Regions from separate parts of the Porphyrobacter sp. MBR-155 genome, predicted to be linked through region 1. Evidence: predicted binding sites of a transcription regulator. Region 1 holds the regulator's gene; each other region holds the start of a gene.

Region 1 (5,003 bases):
GAAGCGGGTAACTACCTCAGCCGCGGTGGCTTTGCCGCCAGTGCTGCTTTCGCTTGCCATGAGCTATCAATTCCTGTTCACTTTGAGCGGCTTGGCGAGAGGGGCCGGTCAGGGGACAAGCCGATGCGCGATGTGCCGATCATTCCTATGGGAGACGATCCAGGCGGCAGCAATGCCGCTGGCGGAGCAATGCTGCGCCCTTGGCAAACCACGGGGCGAATGTCCAGCGTCTGGGGCTGGCAGGGTGGGGTGATCGGACCGCGTCTGGCCGATGCCACCGAGGCGTTTCTTGCCCGCGCCGGGTTTGACCGCGCGCCGTGGCTGACGGTGATTTTCGCCGGAGGGATCGGCACGTGGTTCGTGCTGCCGGAAATGTGGCAATGGTGTGCGGTCATCGCGATCGGCGTGGTAGCGGCGTTGGCGGCGTTCGCCCTTTGGCCGCTGGGCAGTGCCGCCGACGAACATCGCGCGCATCTACGGCTTGCGGTTGTGACTGGCGGCTTGGTGTTCGCTTTTGGAGTCGCGGTGATCTGGGCGCGCTCGGAAATGGTCGGTGCCGAACCGATTGCCCGGCCTGTGGTGGAGCGACTGCACGGCCATGTGCTCGAACGCGAAGACCAACCTGCTGATGGGCGGCTGCGATTGACGCTGGCGGTGCGTGATTTTGGAACTGGCGCCGCGCGCAAGGTCAGGATCAACGTCCCGCTTACGGCGTTTGGTGACGGCGGTGTGCCGCCCGGCCTGGCCGAAGGCGCGATGGTGAGGCTGCGCGCGCGATTGATGCCGCCTGCCAGCCCGATGCTCCCCGGCAGCTATGATTTTGCCCGCGCAGCGTGGTTCAAGGGGCTGGCGGCCACTGGCACGATGGTCGGCCCGCTCGAAATAATCCGCCCAGCGCCAGAGGCAGGCGGGATTGCGAGTGTCCAACGCTGGCTTGCCGCGCACGTCCGGGCGCGGGTGGATGGATCGGCGGGCGCGATTGCGGCGGCCTTTGCCAGCGGCGACCGTGGCAGCATCACCGAGGCCGATGAGGCAGCGATGCGCGATTCGGGCCTCACTCACTTGCTGTCGATCAGCGGATTGCACGTGAGCGCGGTGATCGCTGCGGCCTATTTCGCGGCGCTGCGGCTGTTGGCGCTGTGGCCTGCACTGGTGCTCAGGGTGCGGCTACCGGTGGTGGCTGCCGCTGCGGGGGCGCTTGCCGGGGTCGGATACACGCTGCTTACAGGGTCAGAGGTGCCGACGGTGCGCAGCTGCGTGGCGGCACTGCTGGTGCTCGGCGCGCTGGCGCTGGGGCGTGAGGCATTGTCGCTCAGAATGGTGGCGGTGGCGGGCGGGTTTGTGCTGCTGCTGTGGCCGGAAAGCGCCATCGGGCCGAGCTTTCAGATGAGCTTTTCTGCGGTGATCGCGATCATAGCATTGTCCACCAGCACACCGGCGCGGGCGTTCCTTGCCGCGCGCGAGGAGCCATGGCTGGCGCGGATCGGGCGGCGGGTGGTGATGCTGTTTGTGACCGGGGTGGTGATCGAGCTGGCGCTGATGCCGATCGTGCTGTTTCACTTCCATCGCGCAGGTTTTTATGGCGCGGCGGCGAACATTTTCGCCATTCCGCTGGTAACTTTTATCTCGATGCCCCTGATCGCACTGGGGTTGTTGCTCGATCTGGTGGGGCTTGGCGCGCCCTGCTGGTGGCTGGTGCAGCAATCGCTCGACCTGTTGCTCTGGATCGCCCATTTCACTGCCGATCAGCCCGGAGCGGTCAAGCTGATGCCGCAGCTGGGCGGGGTGACGACGGGGCTGTTTGTGATCGGTGGGTTGTGGCTGGCGCTGTGGACGGGACGGGCGCGGCTTTTGGGGTTTGGCCCGGTGGCGACGGCGAGCATGCTTGCTGCAATGACCCCGATTCCCGATCTGCTGGTGGCGAGCGATGGACAGCAGGTTGGCATCACCATGACTGGCCCTGATGGGCAGCGCCACTTGCTGTCCTTGCGCGACAGCCGTTCGTCATTCGCTCGCGATAATCTGATGCAGCTTTCCGGGATGACGGCCGAGCCGGTGCCGCTGCCCAAGTGGAAGCAGGCACGCTGTTCCTCGGCGTTCTGTACGGTGACGATCAACCGAGGCGGGCGCGACTGGGTGATCCTGTTGGGGCGGGGGCGCACGCAGGTGGAGGAGCGCGCCTTGGCGGCCGCCTGCGCCGAGGTCGATATCGTTATTGCCGAACGGTTCTTGCCGCGATCCTGCCGCCCGCGTTGGCTCAAGGCAGATCGGCGGATGCTGGAGCGCAGCGGCGGGCTTTCGATCTACCTTGCTGAAGAACGCATCGCCAGTGTGGGCGAAAGCCAGGGGCAGCATGGTTGGTGGAAGGGGGCGACGGATCGGCGTCGCGAGGAAGGGCCAAGCCGACCCTAAGCCACCCCAAGGAGGGGGCTAGAGGGGGTCTAGACCGCCCCTAGCGGCCATCTTGGTGTGAAACATTTAACCGCAACACACTGTAACAAATCAATAAACAGGTTGAAGCCGATGTTTCACGCCGGTTTTGAGTTTCCCGGTCAGCGCGGCGCGTGAATCCCGTACCGCTTCGCCACTCAGTGATAGCGCCGCAGCAGCCCTGCAAGCTTGCCTTGCACCTCAACCTCGTCCGCCCGGTAGAACTGCGGATCATAGGCCGCGTTGGCCGGATCGAGCCGCACCTTGCCGCCTTCCTTGTGCAGATATTTGAGCGTCGCTTCCTCGCCGCGCACCAAAGCCACCACGATTTCGCCATCGCGCGCGGTGTTGGTGCGCCGCACCAGCGCATAATCGCCATCGAAAATCCCGGCTTCGACCATCGAATCGCCCGATACTTCGAGCGCGTAATGTTCGCCCGGGCCGAGCAGTGCGGCGGGGACGGGCAGGGTGTTGTGGCCTTCGAATGCTTCGATCGGGGCGCCGGCCGCGATCCGCCCATGCAGCGGCAGTTCGATCACGTCATTCGACGCCTCGGGCGCGGCGCGACCTGCTGCTGCCGGAGCGAGCGACACCACGTTGCCACCGAGCGCCCGCGCCGGGGTGGCATCTTCGGGCTGACGGATCACTTCGAGCGCGCGCGCGCGGTTGGGCAGGCGGCGCAGGAACCCGCGTTCTTCGAGAGCGGAAATCAGCCGGTGCACGCCCGATTTGCTTTTCAGGTCGAGCGCTTCCTTCATTTCTTCGAAACTCGGCGAGATCCCGGTTTCCTCCAGCCGTTGCTGGATAAAGCGGATCAGTTCGTGCTGTTTGGCGGTCAGCATTGATCAAAACTCCCTTGGTCGCATTCACGCCCTGCCGTTGCGGCGGGTCATGCCCATCCCTTGTGTGCGCCAAGAGGCACCGATTGGTGCGTTGCCTGCACGTCCCGTCCATCAATAAGGTGAACGAATAAGGAACAATTAGGCAACCATAAGAACAGAGTCAAGCGCGCCGCACGCCAAATCCGCGCAATTCAGCCATTTTGGAGGTGGTGCGCAATCAAACCGCGGCCTTCCAGTCGCCCGATTTGCCGCCGGTCTTTTCGATCAGGCGCACTTCGCCGATCACCATGCCCTTATCAATCGCTTTGGCCATGTCGTAGATCGTCAGCAGCGCGACGCTGACCGCGACCATCGCTTCCATCTCCACGCCTGTGCGCCCGGTGAGCGCGGCGGTGGCGGTGGCGCGGATGGCGTCTGTTTCGTAGCGGAAATCGACCGTCACCGCCTCCAGCCCGAGCGGGTGGCACAGCGGGATCAGATCGCCAGTGCGTTTGGCCGCCATGATCCCGGCAATGCGCGCGGCGGATAGCACATCGCCTTTGGGCGCGTTGCCCGCGCGGATCGCGGTGAGCGCGTCTGCCGACATGGCGATGCGCCCCGATGCGACAGCGCGGCGGCGCGTTTCCGCCTTGCCGCCAACATCGACCATTCGCGCTGCGCCGCTATCATCGAGGTGGGTAAGTCCGTTCATGCGGACGACTGTGCGCCCAGCAGCGCGGCGGTGGCAAGCGCAATATCATCGGCCCGCATCAGGCTTTCGCCCACCAGAAAGGTGCGCACGCCGCTGCGTTCGAGCCGTGCGAGATCGGCGTGGGTGTTGATCCCGCTTTCACCCACCAGCAACGCGCCTTGCGGTGCCAGCGGGGCAAGCCGTTCAGTGGTCGCAAGGCTGGTGGTGAAGGTTTTGAGGTCACGGTTATTGACCCCGATTAGCAGTGATTTCAGCACGCGCGCGGCGCGCTCCATCTCGGCCTCGTCGTGCACTTCGATCAGCACATCCATGCCGTGTTCGGCGGCAGCGACCTCGATTTCGGCCATCGCGGTATCGTCCAGCGCGGCGACGATGATCAGGATTGCGTCGGCCCCGATCGCGCGCGCTTCAAGGCATTGCCACGGATCGACCATGAAATCCTTGCGCAGCACCGGCAGGGTGCAGGCGGCGCGGGCGGCGATGAGGTAGTCCTCGTGCCCCTGAAAATAGGGCGCATCGGTCAGCACCGAAAGGCAGGCCGCGCCGCCTTGTTCATAGGCAGCGGCGTGATCGGCCGGGCGGAAATCAGCGCGGATCAGGCCTTTGGAGGGGCTGGCTTTCTTGATTTCCGCAATCAGCGCATATCCGGTGTTGGCGCGGGCGCGCAGCGCGGCCTCGAACCCGCGCGGCGCGGTTTGGATGCGGGCTGCGGCGGTCAGCTGCGCGTCGCTGATCGCCAGCTTGCGCGCGGCGACCACTTCGCGTTTGGCAGCGCAGATTTCTTCGAGCTTGTTCATCGAGTCACTTCGCCAGTGCAATCCATTGTTCAAGCAGCGCCTTGGCCCGACCGGAATCGAGCGCCTCGGCCGCCATCGCCACGCGATCCTGCCAGCTTTGGCCGCGCTGCGCGACCAGCAGGGCACCTGTGGCATTAAACAGCACGGCGTCACGGTAAGGGCCGGGCGCGCCCATCAGCAGCGCCTTTAACGCAGCGGCGTTGTGGTGCGCATCATCGCCGCGAATCGCCTCTATCGGCGCGT
Region 2 (5,003 bases), on a different contig from region 1:
TTTTTTCTCCGAGGGGTTCCGAGCCGCCCACTCCTTTAATCAGAATACAGCGCGGGGGTTAGCTTTCGTCAGCGCGATTGGGAAGGGTTTCTATCGGCGCAAAGTCCGAATCGTCCCCGGCACCTTCAACCGCGCGCGCTTGCGCCTTCCTGCGCCGCAGGTTTTCGCGCAGTTTGGCGGCGAGACGCGCCTCTCGGGACATATTCTTGCGAGGGTCTTCACTCATGCGCAACCCATTGCCGTTAGTTGGCCTCACCATCAACCCCCGCTTGACATTGCAGGGGAGCACGACAATAGCGCGCGCCTGATCCGGCGCTGCTGTAGCTCAGTGGTAGAGCGCACCCTTGGTAAGGGTGAGGTCGGGAGTTCAATCCTCCCCAGCAGCACCATGTATCCCTAGGAAATCCTAGGAAACATCTGGAAAACAATGGTTTTTGACAGTCGGCTGTTACATCTGTAACGGAGACCAACCCATGTGTTCCTACCTCGATCAAGTCGGTTCGACCTACTATTTCCGGCGCACGGTTCCCAAGGACCTTGTCGGAACCTTCCTCACAAACAGCAGACGGGCTCGTACTGAGTGGAAGCATATAGGTTGCAGCGGCGGGATGCGACAAGCTTATCTCAATTCAAAGCGATGCACTTCCGGTTCCGATTGATGTACTTGGCTCCAAGTCAGGCGATGCCCCCGACAAATCCGCTCGCTTCTCTCTTGCGGACCAATGCCATGCGCATGGGTCCGTTGCACCCGCGCTGCTTGCAACGCGCCCGCACTTCCACTTGATCGAGATAGAGGTGCCTACCACTGTGATGGGCAAGTATCACGTCGGGGGACAAGAACCGCACGGCTCCACATCGCTTGCATGTCAGTTCCAGCCGCACGTCATTCCCAAGATCGGCGGCGCGAAGATCGGTTTTCCAGTTCATCACCAGAAGTCCTCGGCAGACGGAATCCTGGTGAACGCGATCTTGCCGCCAACATTACCTCCCTTGGGCGGTTGCCATGGCCCGATGCTCACAACGGTTGAGGCAAAGCGGGTGTTGAGCGCGTCGATTGCCACTCCTACACGCTCCCACCGCTGCCGGTCGGCATCGTCGCTTTCCAGCCAATCCAACTGGCGCTGCGAAGCTGGCGACAAATCAAATAGAGTCACGCCAACGCGCATGATGCGCATTGATGCTGGCACCTTGGAGCGCAGGCAGCGCCACAAGTCGGATAAGCCCCGCAATAGCGCGCAATCATCGTTCACGATGGCAAGGCGGCGCTGTTCGCTCCAGCCGTGATCGTAAGAGCGGACCCAAAGCCAAATGCCTGCACAGTAGAAACCGGCCCGGCGCATCCGGCGCGCGGCCTTGGTCATAAGCAAGCGCGAGATTAGCTCGGCATCGTCGAGGCGGCGCTGGTCAGGGGGCAGCACGCGGGCATGCCCGAACATCCCCCTGCCCGTTCCCGGCGCAGTGATGCTGTAACCATGGAGGGCATACCAGAGCCGCTCTCCGGTAACGTTTCGCCAGAGCGCCCGCATTTGCTTGGGCTGGGTTTCGTAAAGATGGCGAGTGCTGCCTATTCTTGCCTGCGCCAGTCGCCGCACCATCCGCTTGCCGACGCCGGGAATGTCCTCCAGCGGCAATGCGAACAGCGGTTCGGGCATGGAATCGGGATGCCAGATTGTCAGTCCATCAGGCTTGTTCACTTTGCAGGCGATCTTGGCCAGGTGCCGATTGGCGGCAAAGCCTATCGAGCATGTGATGAAGGGGCCGATGTTGCTGGCGATACCGCGCTTGATCGCCGCTGCCGTCGCCTCGGGATCACGCCGTTGTGCGTCGTCCAACAGGCAAGCCAGTTCATCAATCGACTTCACCACGTCCACGGGGGCGATGCTGTCAATCTCGGCCACCAATGCGTTGTGGGCGCGCCGATACATTGCGGGTTGCTGGGGCACCAGAACAAGGTCCGGGCAGATTTGCCGCGCCTCATCTACCATCATTATATTCTTGACGCCCGCCGCCTTCGCTTCCCGCGACGCGGCGATGATGCAAGTCTTGCCGCCGCCCTCATAGGGAATGACGCCGACAGGACGGTTGCGCAAACGCGGGTTTAGCTGCTGCTCGACAGAGGCAAAGAAACCGTCGAAGTCGAGATACAGGTGCTCAATGGTTGTGGGTTTGCGCATGGTGTGTGCCGAATCAAGGGGAGGCGGACCAGAGAACATATAAGGAACAAATCTGCAAGCTGTTTGGCTGTCCGCCCTGTGTCAACCGCATCGATTGCTTGCGCAGCTGACGCAGTTTGGCGAGCGTCTCCAGCGTGGCGTGGCTTTGGGCCTGAGCCATCATGGCGATCTGGGTTCCGGGAGTTCAATCCTCCCCAGCAGCACCAGCAATCTCTTGGCACAGGCCCGTCCATGGGCGAGCGCCGATTGCTTTTGCAGGCGCGCGCCATTCGCGGCGCTTGGCTCTGTCAGAGTTTGACTAACGTCCCCACCCACTCCCGGCCGGTCATACGGCTGCGCGAGCACTCAGATCGATTGGCAGATGGTCCACCCTGCCATCCTTCGCGATCCGCACGGCCGTGTTCGGCGCAACGGCGCTCCATGCGTCGGCGTCTTCGTCAAAGGGTTCGGAGGCGAGGACTGTGCCTCTGTCGACTGCGCGGTAATAAAGCGTGGGCGGGTGATCATCGCTGGCCCAGCGGAAACCCCATAAAGCCTCACCGTCGCTCAGCGCGGCGGCGAACCTGACCCGTTCCGGCCGATCATAGGCCGATGTGATCGCCACCACTTCGGACAGGGAGCGAATGATCGCGGCGTGCGGGTCTGCTGGCAATCCGCGTGACAGGGCAATGTGAAACATCGCTTCGCTGTCGGTTGTGCCGTGGATGTTTTCATACAGGACTTCATCGATCAACGCTTCGACCCGCGCCCGCAGCTTGCGGTAATTGCTGATCATGCCGTTGTGCATGAACAGCAGGTTATCATGCGTGAACGGATGGCAGTTGGTATAGGACACGCCGCCCGACGTGGCTGATCGCACATGCGCCATGAACAATCGGGAACGGATCTGGCCGAGCAAACCCAGCAAGTTGGGATCGGACCAGGCCGGCAGAATGCTGCGATAAATGCCCGGGCTTGCGCGTTCGCCATACCAGCCGAGCCCGCATCCATCGGCATTCACATCGGTTTTTGCTTCACGCGCGGCCATCGATTGCGACACCAATGAGTGCGACTGATCAGTCATCACATCATCGAGCAGGATCGGTTCACCGATAAACGCAAGAAAGCGGCACAAACTGCAAATCCTCCATCAAGGCGGCCACAGGCCAAAACACGGCGCGCAAAAGAACCGAGAAAATCGATTTTGTGAACCGAAATTTCTAGACATTTGCTCTATTGCGCTTCAATCTTGCAAAATATACGCAATTATTGCAACATTTCAGCAAGAGAATATGGTGCTCGACGAACGCAATCTTGCCATTCTTGCCTTGCTGCAAGCCGATGCTGACACCCCGGTTGGCGAGGTTGCGGGCAAGGTGAACATGTCGATTTCGGCCTGTTCGCGGCGCATTGCGCAGTTGCGGGCGGATGGTTTTATCAAGGCCAATGTCGCCATTCTTGATCGCAAACTGCTGGGCGTTCCGATGACGGTGTTCGTGCTGGTCAAGGCTGGTCGCCACGCCGAAGAATGGATCGAGCGGTTCAAGAACCTGATCGCGACAATACCTGAAGTGCAGGAGGCCCATCGGCTGGCAGGCTCGTTCGATTACATCATGAAATTGGCATTGCCGGATATTGACGCATATGACTCGGTCTACAAGCGCCTCGTTCGCACGATTGAACCGCTCGAAATTTCCGGCCATGTCGCGATGGAAACGCTTAAAGAAGGAGCGTGCCTGCCGCTGGGCTACGCCCTTGGATCGACCGGAGGGCATTCATGTGGGGATTGAACCCCGGAGTAAAGCTGACCTATTAAGTAGAGTATGATTTTTTGATTGTTGCGCCACTGCTACGGCGATCATACGCAGTTCGGAAATGGGGACTGGCGTTGGGGCGGGTCAACAAATTTTGGTAGCGCCGTGATCGCTTAATGCGACGTCGGCTCAGGGTTATTTATCGGGGGTATAGAGATGAAAAAGTGGGTTGGAAGTTCGACAATTGCGCTGGCAGTAGCCTTCGCGGCGCAACCGGCAATGGCGCAAGACGCGGGCGAACAGGCCGCCGAGGAGTCCACCAATGTCATCATGGTGACAGGTTCACGCATCGGGCGTGAACGGCAATCGGCGTCGGTGCCGATTGTCAGCGTGCAGGCGCAAGACCTGCAATTGGCGGGCACAATCAATTCCGAAGACCTGCTCAATACCCTGCCGCAATTTGTGCCGGCCACCACGTCAGGTTCCAATTCGCTTGCCAGTGCCACCGGAACGGGCGCGGCCACGCTTGACCTGCGCGGGTTGGGTGCCAGCCGCAATCTGGTGCTGGTCAACGGGCGGCGCTATGTCTTTTTCGATGCCACCCAGGTCACCAACATCAATGCGATCCCGGCGGCACTGATCGAGCGGGTCGAAGTGGTCACCGGCGGGGCTTCGGCGGTGTATGGTTCGGATGCGATTGCCGGGGTGGTCAATTACATCCTGCGCGATGATTTCGAAGGGGTCGAAGCGCGCGGGCAATATAATCTCGACAGCCGGGGGGACGGCGGCATCGTTGACGTGACGCTGACCGCAGGCACCAATTTTGGCGGTGATCGCGGCAACATCACGGTTTCGGCCAATTACGCCGACCGCAAGGCGATCGGCACCGAAGACCGTGCGTTTTCGCGCCAGGTTCTGACCGATATTGCGGTGAACGGGGTCGATCAGCTTGGCCCGGGCGGTTCCAGCTTTGTGCCCAACGGGCGGTTTTCCGGTCTGCCTTCAACAACCGCGGCGATTGCTGCCATCCCCGGGCTGGCAGCGGCTTATGCTGCCGCCGGGCTCACCGGAATTGGTGCCAACGGGTTCATTCCTG
Region 3 (5,003 bases), on a different contig from region 1:
TGATGCTGCTTGACCGGATGCGCGCCGAACCTGCAACTGACAGCATCGCTGCCCCGGACTGGAGCGTCACCGTCGCCGCGATAGAGCGCGCGGGCGAGGCCATCGCCATCACCGATCGCGCCAACCGCATGGTGTGCGCCAACAGCCTGTTTCTGGACAGCTTCGGGGTCAGCGCCGCGCCGCCCGCGTTGCCGTTTGAACGCGATGCGCTGGAGGCGGTGACGCTGCTCGCCCGCACGGCGTGGCGCGATGGGTCGGCCGCGCTCGACAAGGTGGCGGGGCTGGATGAAAGCGATTGGCATATTTCCGCACAGCGCGCCGGGCGGGGCGAAGACCACCTGATCTGGCGGCTGCGCCCGATCACGCGTGAAAGCGGCGCTGATCTGGGTGCGCTCGATCTGGCCGGGCCGTTTGGCAAAATGCTCAGCCGCGCCGGGATTGAAACCGCGATTACCACGGCAGACGGCGTGATCCGCGCGGTCAGCACCGGGTTTGCCGAACGCGCTGCGGGTGATGATCGCGCGACGCTGGTGGGGCAGGATTTTGTCAGCTTCCTGCGCTCGGACGAACGTGACCGCATCTTCTTTGCCCGCGAAGGGCGCGGCGGCACCCCGCAAACGCTGGTCGATGTGCCGCTGGTCGATCCCGAAACGCGGGCCGCACCCGCCGGGCCGGACGAGGCGACTTCGCTGATGCTGCTGATCGATAGCGGGGTGGGTATCGGTTCTGGCTGGGACGGCGCAGCGCAGGCGGGGGTCGCACAGCTCGATGCGCTGCTCGCACAATTGCCGTTGGGACTTGCGATGACCGATCGCGATGGGCGGTTCCTGTTTGGTAACGAAGCGTTCCTGCGATCGGTCGGGCGCGAAGGGCGCGGCTTGCCCGCTTTCCCCACCGATCTGGTGGTGCGCGAAGATAAGGCCGCGATGTCCGATGCGGTGCGCCGCCACGGGCGCGGGCCATCGACCAGCGGCGATGTTGCCGTGCGGCTGGTAGATAGCCCCGAAGAGCCAGTATCGCTCGGCTTGGCTGGCGTGCGCGGGCTGGGCGAAGCGGCCGTGCTGTTGAGCCTTGCCGATTCGAGCCAGGAAAACCAGCTGCGCCGTCAGGTCGCGCAGGCCACCAAAATGCAGGCCGTGGGGCAATTGGCCGGCGGGGTCGCGCATGATTTCAACAATGTGCTGACCGCGATCATCGGCACCTGCGATCTGATGTTGCTGCGCCATATTCCGGGCGACAGCGATTATGACGATATCCAGCAGATCCGCGCCAATTCCAACCGCGCCGCCGCGCTGACCCGGCAATTGCTCGCCTTCTCGCGCCAGCAGACGCTGCGGCCCGAGGTTATCCAACTGCCCGACGTGGTGAGCGAGGTCAGCCCGCTGATCAAGCGCCTGCTGGGCGAAAAGATCACCTATTACGTCCAGCATGATCGCAATCTGGGCGCGGTGCGCGCCGATCCGCAGCAGATGGAACAGGTGATCATGAATCTGGCGGTCAACGCCCGCGATGCAATCCAGTCACGCGGCAACGGGACGGGGCGGATTTCGCTGTTCACCCGGTCATTGCAGGCCAAACAGGTGCTCCAGCTGGGTTCCGAAGTGCTCCCGCCCGCCGATTACACCGTGCTGATCGTGCAGGATACCGGCGGGGGCATTCCGCCGCATGTGCTGCCCAAATTGTTTGAACCCTTCTTCACCACCAAGGAACAGGGCAAGGGCACCGGGCTGGGCCTGTCGACCGCCTACGGCATCGTCAAGCAATCGGGCGGGTTCATCTTTGCCGACAACATTACCGACAAGACGGGCCGGACAACCGGCGCGCGCTTCACCGTCTATTTCCCGGTGCATCGCGGGGAGGCTCCGAAAAAGCGTGAAGCCCAGCCGCTGGTATCCTCCGACTGGTCGGCGGGCGGCAAGCTGCTGCTGGTGGAAGATGAGGATATGGTGCGGATCGTCGCCGAACGCGCCTTGGTGCGCGCAGGCTATGATGTGACCGCCTGCGCCAGCGGCGAAGAAGGGCTGGCCGCGATTGCCGCACCGGGCGCGGCGTTCGATATCGTGGTCAGCGATGTGGTGATGCCGGGGATGGACGGCCCGGCGATGGTACGCGCGATCCGGGCGCGGCTGCCGCAAATGCCGGTGCTGTTCATGTCAGGCTATGCCGAAGAACAGCTGCGCCGCGACATCAACATCCCCGACATGCACTTCATCGCCAAACCGTTCAGCGTCGCGGCAATCGGCGACAAGGTGGGCGCGGTGCTGCGCCAGACACGCGCCGAACAGGAGGCCGACGCAAGCGCAGCGAAGTAATTGCGCGGGTTGTAGGAAATTATTTTCGTTCCCCACTTGTTCCAACAGAACAAATGCGATACATCCTTGGCAAGGGCTGATGGTCGATAACTGCCGATCACCCCTAGGCAAGGTAAGGAGCGCATGCGATGGCTACGCAATTGAAGCTGGTGGAAGAGGACAAGAAAGCCGTGGACCGTCAAAAGGCGCTCGAAGCAGCCCTCGCTCAGATTGATCGGGCGTTTGGCAAGGGTTCAGCGATGAAGCTGGGCTCGAAGGAAACGATGCAGGTCGAATCGATTTCGACCGGATCGCTGGGGCTCGACATTGCGCTCGGCATCGGCGGCTTGCCGCGCGGTCGGGTGATCGAAGTTTATGGCCCGGAAAGCTCGGGCAAGACGACGCTGGCACTGCACGTCATCGCCGAAGCGCAAAAGGCCGGCGGCACGGCGGCATTTGTCGATGCCGAACACGCACTTGATCCAGTCTATGCCAAGAAACTGGGCGTGGATATTGACGAGCTGATCGTCTCGCAGCCCGATACCGGCGAACAGGCGCTGGAAATCGTCGATACGCTGGTGCGTTCCAACGCGATTGATGTGCTGGTGATCGATTCGGTCGCGGCTTTGGTGCCGCGCGCTGAAATCGAAGGTGAAATGGGCGATTCGCACGTCGGGCTTCAGGCCCGGTTGATGTCGCAATCGCTGCGCAAGCTGACCGGATCGATCAGCCGCTCGCGTTGCATGGTGATCTTCATCAACCAGCTGCGCATGAAAATCGGGGTGATGTATGGCAACCCCGAAACCACCACCGGCGGCAATGCGCTCAAGTTTTATGCCTCGGTCAGGCTCGACATCCGCCGCACCGGGCAGATCAAGGATCGCGACGAAATCACCGGCAACGCAACCCGCGTGAAAGTGGTCAAGAACAAGGTCGCCCCGCCGTTCAAACAGGTCGAATTTGACATCATGTACGGCGAAGGCATCTCCAAGATCGGTGAGATTATCGATCTCGGCGTGAAGGCGGGGCTGGTTGAAAAATCGGGGAGCTGGTTCTCCTATGACAGCATCCGGATTGGTCAGGGCCGCGAAAACGCCAAAACCTACCTCAAGGAAAACCCGGAAGTTTGCGACCGGTTGGAAGCTGCAATCCGCAGCCGCACCGACAAGGTTGCCGAGGAAATGATGACGGGGCCGGACGCGGACTCCGACGACTGATCCTCAAGCGGGCGTTGCGGAGGTGCTGTGCACTTCCAGCCCGGAAAACCGGAATGCCGGCGTGTGCTTCTCCCCAGTCGCGCGCGCCGGCTTTTCGTTACCCGGCAGGCCCGCGTTAGGGGTGGGTTAGACCCCTCTTAGACCCCCCTTAGACCCCTTCTAGACCCCCTCCAGACTTGCGATTTTCGTCGTTGTCGTGTCTCCGCTGTGACACGGCTGCAACGCTCAACGCTCCCCGATGCCGCGCTCCATTGCGTAACGCGCGCGCATTGCCTAACTGCACGGCCATGACCTCGACGAACGACATCCGCCGCTCCTTCCTCGATTATTTCGCCAAGGCCGGCCACACCGCGACCCCGTCTGCGCCGTTGGTGCCGTATAATGATCCGACGTTGATGTTCGTCAACGCCGGGATGGTGCCGTTCAAGAACGTGTTCACCGGGCTCGAAACCCCGCCATCTCCGCGCGCCGCATCCTCGCAGAAATGCGTGCGGGCCGGGGGCAAGCACAATGATCTCGACAATGTCGGCTATACCGCGCGTCACCATACCTTCTTCGAAATGCTGGGAAATTTCTCGTTCGGCGACTATTTCAAGGAAGAGGCGATCGCCCACGCCTGGACGCTGCTCACGCGCGAATGGGGCCTTTCCAAAGACAAGCTGACCGTCACCGTTTACCACACCGATGAAGATGCCCACGCGCTGTGGAAACGCATCGCCGGGCTGCCAGACGACCGCATCATCCGCATCAGCACCAATGACAATTTCTGGTCGATGGGCGACACTGGCCCCTGCGGGCCATGTTCCGAAATTTTCTACGATCACGGCGACCACATCTTTGGCGGCCCTCCCGGCAGCCCCGATGAAGACGGTGACCGCTTTGTTGAGATCTGGAACCTCGTATTTATGCAATACGAACAGCAGATTGATGGTTCGCGCCGCGATCTGCCCAAGCCTTCGATCGATACCGGCATGGGGATCGAACGTATCGCCGCGGTCCTTCAGGGCGTGCATGACAACTACGATACCGACACCTTCAAGGCGCTGATTGCGGCGTCGGAAAACCTCACCAATGTCGCCGCAGCGGGTGAGCAGGCGGCCAGCCACCGCGTGATCGCCGATCACCTGCGCTCGACCAGTTTCCTGATGGCCGACGGGGTGCTGCCATCCAACGAGGGGCGCGGATATGTGCTGCGCCGGATCATGCGCCGCGCCATGCGTCACGCGCATCTGCTGGGCGCGTCCGAGCCGCTGATGCACCGGCTCGTGCCTGCGCTGGTTGCGGAAATGGGGCAGGCCTATCCTGAACTCAGCCGCGGGCAGGCGCTGATCGAAGAAGTGCTAGAACGCGAAGAAACGCAGTTCCGCCGCACGCTCGACAAGGGTCTGAAATTGCTCGATGAAGCTACCGGAGACATGACCACTGGCGGCGAGCTTGACGGCGAAATCGCCTTCCGCCTCTACGACACTTTCGGCTTCCCTTATGATCTTACCGA
Region 4 (5,003 bases), on a different contig from region 1:
GCCTTTTCCTCGGGCGTGAGGAAATCGAGGTGCTGAACGCTGCCACCGCGTTCGAGGATCGAGTTCCAGACATTGGTCGAGTTTTTCGACTTCTTCTCGAGCAATTTCTCGAGATAGGGGTTCTTGACGATAAAGCTGCCCGACAGCGTCTTGTGGGTGTAGATGTTGGCCGGGATCGGCTCGATACAGGCCGACGTGCCGCCGCAGATGATGCTGATCGACGCGGTCGGCGCGATTGCCATCTTGCAGGAAAACCGCTCCATCGCGCCCATGTCTGCGGCATCGGGGCACGGCCCGCGTTCCTGCGCGAGCAGCATTGATGCCTCGCACGCCTTGGCGTGGATGTGCTTGAACATCTTCAGGTTGATCGCCTTGGCCATCGCGCTTTCGAACGCCATGCCCTTGGCCTGCAGGAAGGAGTGGAAGCCCATCACACCGAGGCCCACCGAACGTTCGCGCGCGGCGGAATATTTGGCGCGGGCCATTTCGTCGGGCGCGCGGTCGATATAATCCTGCAGCACGTTGTCGAGGAAGCGCATCACGTCTTCGATGAACAGCTTGTCGCCGTTCCATTCGTCCCAGGTTTCCAGGTTCAATGACGACAGGCAGCACACCGCCGTGCGGTCATTGCCCAGGTGATCGACCCCGGTCGGCAGGGTGATTTCGCTGCACAGGTTCGAGGTTGAAACTTTCAGCCCCAGATCGCGGTGATGCTTGGGCATCATGCGGTTCACCGTGTCGGAGAACACGATGTAAGGTTCCCCCGTGGCCAGTCGAGTTTCGACCAGTTTCTGGAACAGCGAGCGCGCATCGACGGTGGCGCGCACTTCGCCGGTCTTGGGCGATTTGAGGTCAAATTCGGCCCCGTCACGCACCGCTTCCATGAATTCATCGGTCAGCAGCACGCCGTGGTGCAGGTTCAGCGCCTTGCGGTTGAAGTCGCCGCTGGGTTTACGGATTTCGAGGAATTCTTCGATTTCCGGGTGGCTGACGTCAAGATAGCACGCCGCCGAACCGCGCCGCAGCGAACCTTGCGAAATCGCCAGCGTCAGGCTGTCCATGACGCGCACAAACGGGATGATCCCGCTGGTCTTGCCGTTCAGGCCAACCGGTTCGCCAATCCCGCGGACATTGCCCCAATAAGTGCCGATCCCGCCGCCCTTGCTGGCGAGCCAGACGTTTTCGTTCCAGGTGTTGACGATCCCTTCAAGGCTGTCGGACACCGAATTGAGGTAACACGAAATCGGCAAGCCGCGGTGGGTGCCGCCGTTTGACAGCACCGGAGTGGCGGGCATGAACCACAATTTCGAGATGTAATCATACAGCCGCTGGGCGTGGGCCTGATCATCGGCATAGGCATCGGCCACGCGGGCGAACAGATCCTGATAATTCTCTCCGGGCAGCAGATATCGATCGGTCAGCGTGTCCTTGCCGAAATCGGTCAGCCGGGCATCGCGGCTGTCGTCGGTGACGACGGTAAAGCGGCGGGCGTTGACCTTCTTGCTGTCGGTAGCACCCTTCCCCGCTTCGGCCCCGGCTTGCGCGAGCGCGCCGGCCAGCGCTTCGCCAGCCTTGGCGGCGATGAGTTCTTCCGATCCGGCATCCGCCTTGTTCATGGTCACAGCCTTTTCATCCCCTGCGGACATCTCGGCCCCCGCTTGTGCCTCGGCAGGCGTGCCTGCATCCAATTCGTTCACCACATCACCCGGCACGTTATCGCTCACCTTGAAATCCATCTGCTGCCCCACTTTGCCCCCGAATCGGAACGACCCGCAAGTGGCCATGTTCCAATTCTGTTCTATACCGGTTGATCCACAGACTTGCCAACAGGAGGGCTCCGAAAGACGCCTGTTGCTGCACCTGCTGATCGGTTCGCGGCGCGTATCGGTTCCTCGGGCCGGGGCGAATCCTCTCTCCGGTGCTCTGATCCGAGCGGCGGGTGATTCACCAAGGCTTGGGGGTTCGATTTGCGCCGAACCACTAGATGATGAATCAGTGCGCGACTCACGTCAACGACAGATTAACCTCTAAATTACCATATCGACCATTTGTCGGGGTGGTTCAGACCCGCGACGCGTGGAGCAAGCTTGAGTCGCGAACCGCGCAAGCCCCAAATCGAATCTGTGAAGAAAAATATGGTGATTGAATCTTTCGAATCCAGCTATGAATCTTTTGCGCGCGCGGTTGAATGATTGTTGCGCTTCAGGCGGGCAAGGGCAGTGCACCACGTATTGCGCCTGCATAGGGGCGACAAGCCCGGCAAGGAGATCGACTGGCGATTATGCGGCGAGGTCTTCAATGTTCAGGACGAGCAAACCAGTCCCGGCGCGCGAGCATCAAAACTCTCTGAACCGATGTGGAACTCGTTCTTCGCACTGCATACCGGCCCGTGGCAAAAGCAGGCCACAGCAAGAGGCCTGACACACGAGCGATAAAAGCGCCAAGCTGTCACAGCCGACACAAAATCGCCGTGCAAAACTGGGGGCATCCACACACGCCCGACCCCAAATCGACCGTCCGCCACTGTGACTCGAAAGACTCACTTCAAAACGTTAACGCCTTAAACCTCTTATTAACCTTTTTTGGTGACAAGTGTCGTGGTTAACAGGCGGCAACCTCTCCTAAGCAGGGGTTACCAAAGGCAAACAGGGGACCAGCGATGCGTGTGCTGCTGATCGAAGACGAACCGACTACCGCCAAGGCGATTGAGCTGATGCTCACCACCGAGGGTTTCAATGTCTATTCGACCGACCTCGGCGAAGAGGGCCTCGATCTGGGCAAGCTGTATGATTACGACATCATCCTGCTCGACCTGAACCTGCCCGACATGCACGGGTATGACGTGCTGAAGAAGCTCCGCGTCGCCAAGGTGCAGACCCCGGTGCTGATCCTGTCAGGCATTTCCGAAATGGATTCGAAGATCCGCAGCTTCGGTTTCGGCGCGGATGATTATGTGACCAAACCGTTCCACCGCGAAGAGCTGGTCGCCCGCATCTATGCCGTGGTGCGCCGGTCGAAAGGCCATTCGCAAAGCGTTATCCGCACAGGCAAGCTGGCCGTGAACCTCGATGCCAAGACGGTCGAAGTCGATGGCGCGCGCGTTCACCTCACCGGCAAGGAATATGCGATGCTGGAACTGCTCTCGCTTCGCAAGGGCACCACTTTGACCAAGGAAATGTTCCTCAATCACCTTTACGGCGGGATGGACGAACCCGAACTCAAGATCATCGACGTGTTCATCTGCAAGCTGCGCAAGAAGCTGAGCCTTGCTTGCGGCGGTGAAAACTACATCGAAACGGTATGGGGCCGCGGTTACGTGCTGCGCGATGATGAACAGGTGGTCGAAGCCGCGTAGTTTATTTTGCGAGGGCGTTTCCAGGCGCTCGGGTCCTTGCGGGCCGAAACAGCGCTTTTTCAATTTACAGGACGCCCGGGACTTGTGCTCCGGGCGTCCTGCATTTCAGCCCACTCTATTGAAGGTGGTGGTGACAATGTCCGGTATTCCGGCGGCTGCCCAGACGATCGTTTCGGTCATGGTCCGGCCATCTTTTGCGATCGTATAGACCCGTGTTGAGACGCGCATACCGTCCTTGGCCAGCGTCATCACCAGCGTATCGGGATCGGGACGGCGCAGCGATACGCTATCAACAAAGCCCATCGTGCCTGAAACCGGCACGGCCACGCCGTCAAGGGTGGCGGCAGACTGGGCATCCATCCGCGATCCGTCCGCCGCGACGATCTCGACTATGGTGTTCCAGCGCCCCTCCGGCCCCTCACTGAACGCGATGGTGACTGCGCGAGGACGCTCTTCGGCAGGGATGCTCTCAATATCAAGCGACCAGCGCCCGACCAGCGGCGATTGCCCGATGGGGGACACAGCGGCAGAGCGCGGGGTTGCGCCATGTTCCGAAGGGTTCGTGGCCGTTACCAGCAGCCCGGCTGCGACGAGAGGCAGAGCAATCAACATCATAATCGTTCCTTTCGACCAAAAGCCGCGACTGTGCGGCGGCCTTTCACGGCTCTCGGTGAAGGAAGCGGCCTCCGGCAGATCAATATTCTTGTCCCAGATTTTCTGGGCGTCGAGCAGGCGGGCAAGTTCCCGGCTGCTTCCGACACCGGTCTTGCGCCGTGCCTCGCGCAGGCGTTCGTTGATCGACGCTTCTGACCGATCCAGTCCGGCTGCAATCGACTTCACTGTATGCCCGGCCGCCAGCAGGCGCAGGACCTCAAGCTCTTTTTCGTTGAGCGCGGCGGGCTGAATGGCACGTGTTCCTATCGTCGGGGGCAGGGCTGACATGGCCCGTGCTCACCACAGGGCAATCGGAGCGTCCAGCACGATTTTTTTGGGGAATGGCCGCCAGCGCGCTGCCTTCCGGTTGACCCTCGTCGGGTCGGGTGCCAATTGCCCCGTCCATGACAGCGTTCAAGGAAGGCGATCCGACCACAATCGCACGGCTTTATGGCCGCAGCGTCGGCAAGAAATTGCGGACCCGGCAGCAGGGGCTGGTTGATAACCTGCTGCCGCAAATCGCCGTGCCTGCCGAAGGGCCGGTGACGAGCGAAATCCTGTTCGGCGACCAGCGCCCGCTGCATTTCGAGATCGGCTTTGGCGGGGGAGAGCATCTTGCTTACCGCGCCGACTTGCTACCCGATCACGGTTTCATCGGGGCCGAACCCTTCGTCAACGGCGTGGCGCAGGCGCTGACCCATATTGCCGATCAGCAGCTCCCGAACATCCGCCTGCATCTGGGCGATGCGCTCGATGTGCTGGCGCGGGTGCCCGATGGGGCGCTGAGCATGGTCTATCTACTCCACCCCGATCCCTGGCCCAAGGCCCGCCATGCCAAGCGGCGGATGATGAATGACGGGCCGGTAAAGCTGATCGCGCAGAAGATGAAACCGGGCGGCGAATTCCGGTTCGGCACCGATCACGACATCTATCTGCGCCACGCCCTGATGGTGATGCAGCGCCACACCGATCTGTTCGAATGGGTGGTGGAAAA

What was found. Region 1 encodes LexA, which represses DNA repair genes until DNA is damaged. Its sites were predicted from a motif close to GTTCCNCNCTTGTTCT; they were not measured.
Region 2: ABIE62_RS13820 (Y-family DNA polymerase) is a predicted target of LexA. The motif match lies at 2,207-2,222, and genes of this name have one in related genera.
Region 3: recA (recombinase RecA) is a predicted target of LexA. The motif match lies at 2,340-2,355, and genes of this name have one in related genera.
Region 4: ABIE62_RS03910 (ribonucleoside-diphosphate reductase subunit alpha) is a predicted target of LexA. The motif match lies at 1,785-1,800, and genes of this name have one in related genera.

The regions. Positions count from the first base shown of each region.
Region 1 is NZ_JBEPQB010000004.1:289,514-294,516, forward strand. It holds gene gltX (glutamate--tRNA ligase) at 1-60, opposite strand, end outside; gene ABIE62_RS06305 (ComEC/Rec2 family competence protein) at 124-2,412, shown strand; gene lexA (transcriptional repressor LexA) at 2,589-3,272, opposite strand; gene moaC (cyclic pyranopterin monophosphate synthase MoaC) at 3,490-3,963, opposite strand; gene trpC (indole-3-glycerol phosphate synthase TrpC) at 3,960-4,760, opposite strand; gene trpD (anthranilate phosphoribosyltransferase) at 4,765-5,003, opposite strand, start outside.
Region 2 is NZ_JBEPQB010000014.1:40,452-45,454, reverse strand. It holds gene gpmA (2,3-diphosphoglycerate-dependent phosphoglycerate mutase) at 1-1, opposite strand, end outside; gene ABIE62_RS13835 (hypothetical protein) at 59-226, opposite strand; tRNA gene ABIE62_RS13830 (tRNA-Thr) at 315-389, shown strand; gene ABIE62_RS13825 (hypothetical protein) at 676-927, opposite strand; gene ABIE62_RS13820 (Y-family DNA polymerase) at 927-2,174, opposite strand; gene ABIE62_RS13815 (class II glutamine amidotransferase) at 2,500-3,288, opposite strand; gene ABIE62_RS13810 (Lrp/AsnC family transcriptional regulator) at 3,446-3,943, shown strand; gene ABIE62_RS13805 (TonB-dependent receptor domain-containing protein) at 4,187-5,003, shown strand, end outside.
Region 3 is NZ_JBEPQB010000005.1:30,007-35,009, forward strand. It holds gene ABIE62_RS06560 (response regulator) at 1-2,312, shown strand, start outside; gene recA (recombinase RecA) at 2,441-3,508, shown strand; gene alaS (alanine--tRNA ligase) at 3,796-5,003, shown strand, end outside.
Region 4 is NZ_JBEPQB010000003.1:91,873-96,875, reverse strand. It holds gene ABIE62_RS03910 (ribonucleoside-diphosphate reductase subunit alpha) at 1-1,736, opposite strand, end outside; gene ctrA (response regulator transcription factor CtrA) at 2,660-3,355, shown strand; gene ABIE62_RS03900 (helix-turn-helix domain-containing protein) at 3,461-4,297, opposite strand; gene trmB (tRNA (guanosine(46)-N7)-methyltransferase TrmB) at 4,414-5,003, shown strand, end outside.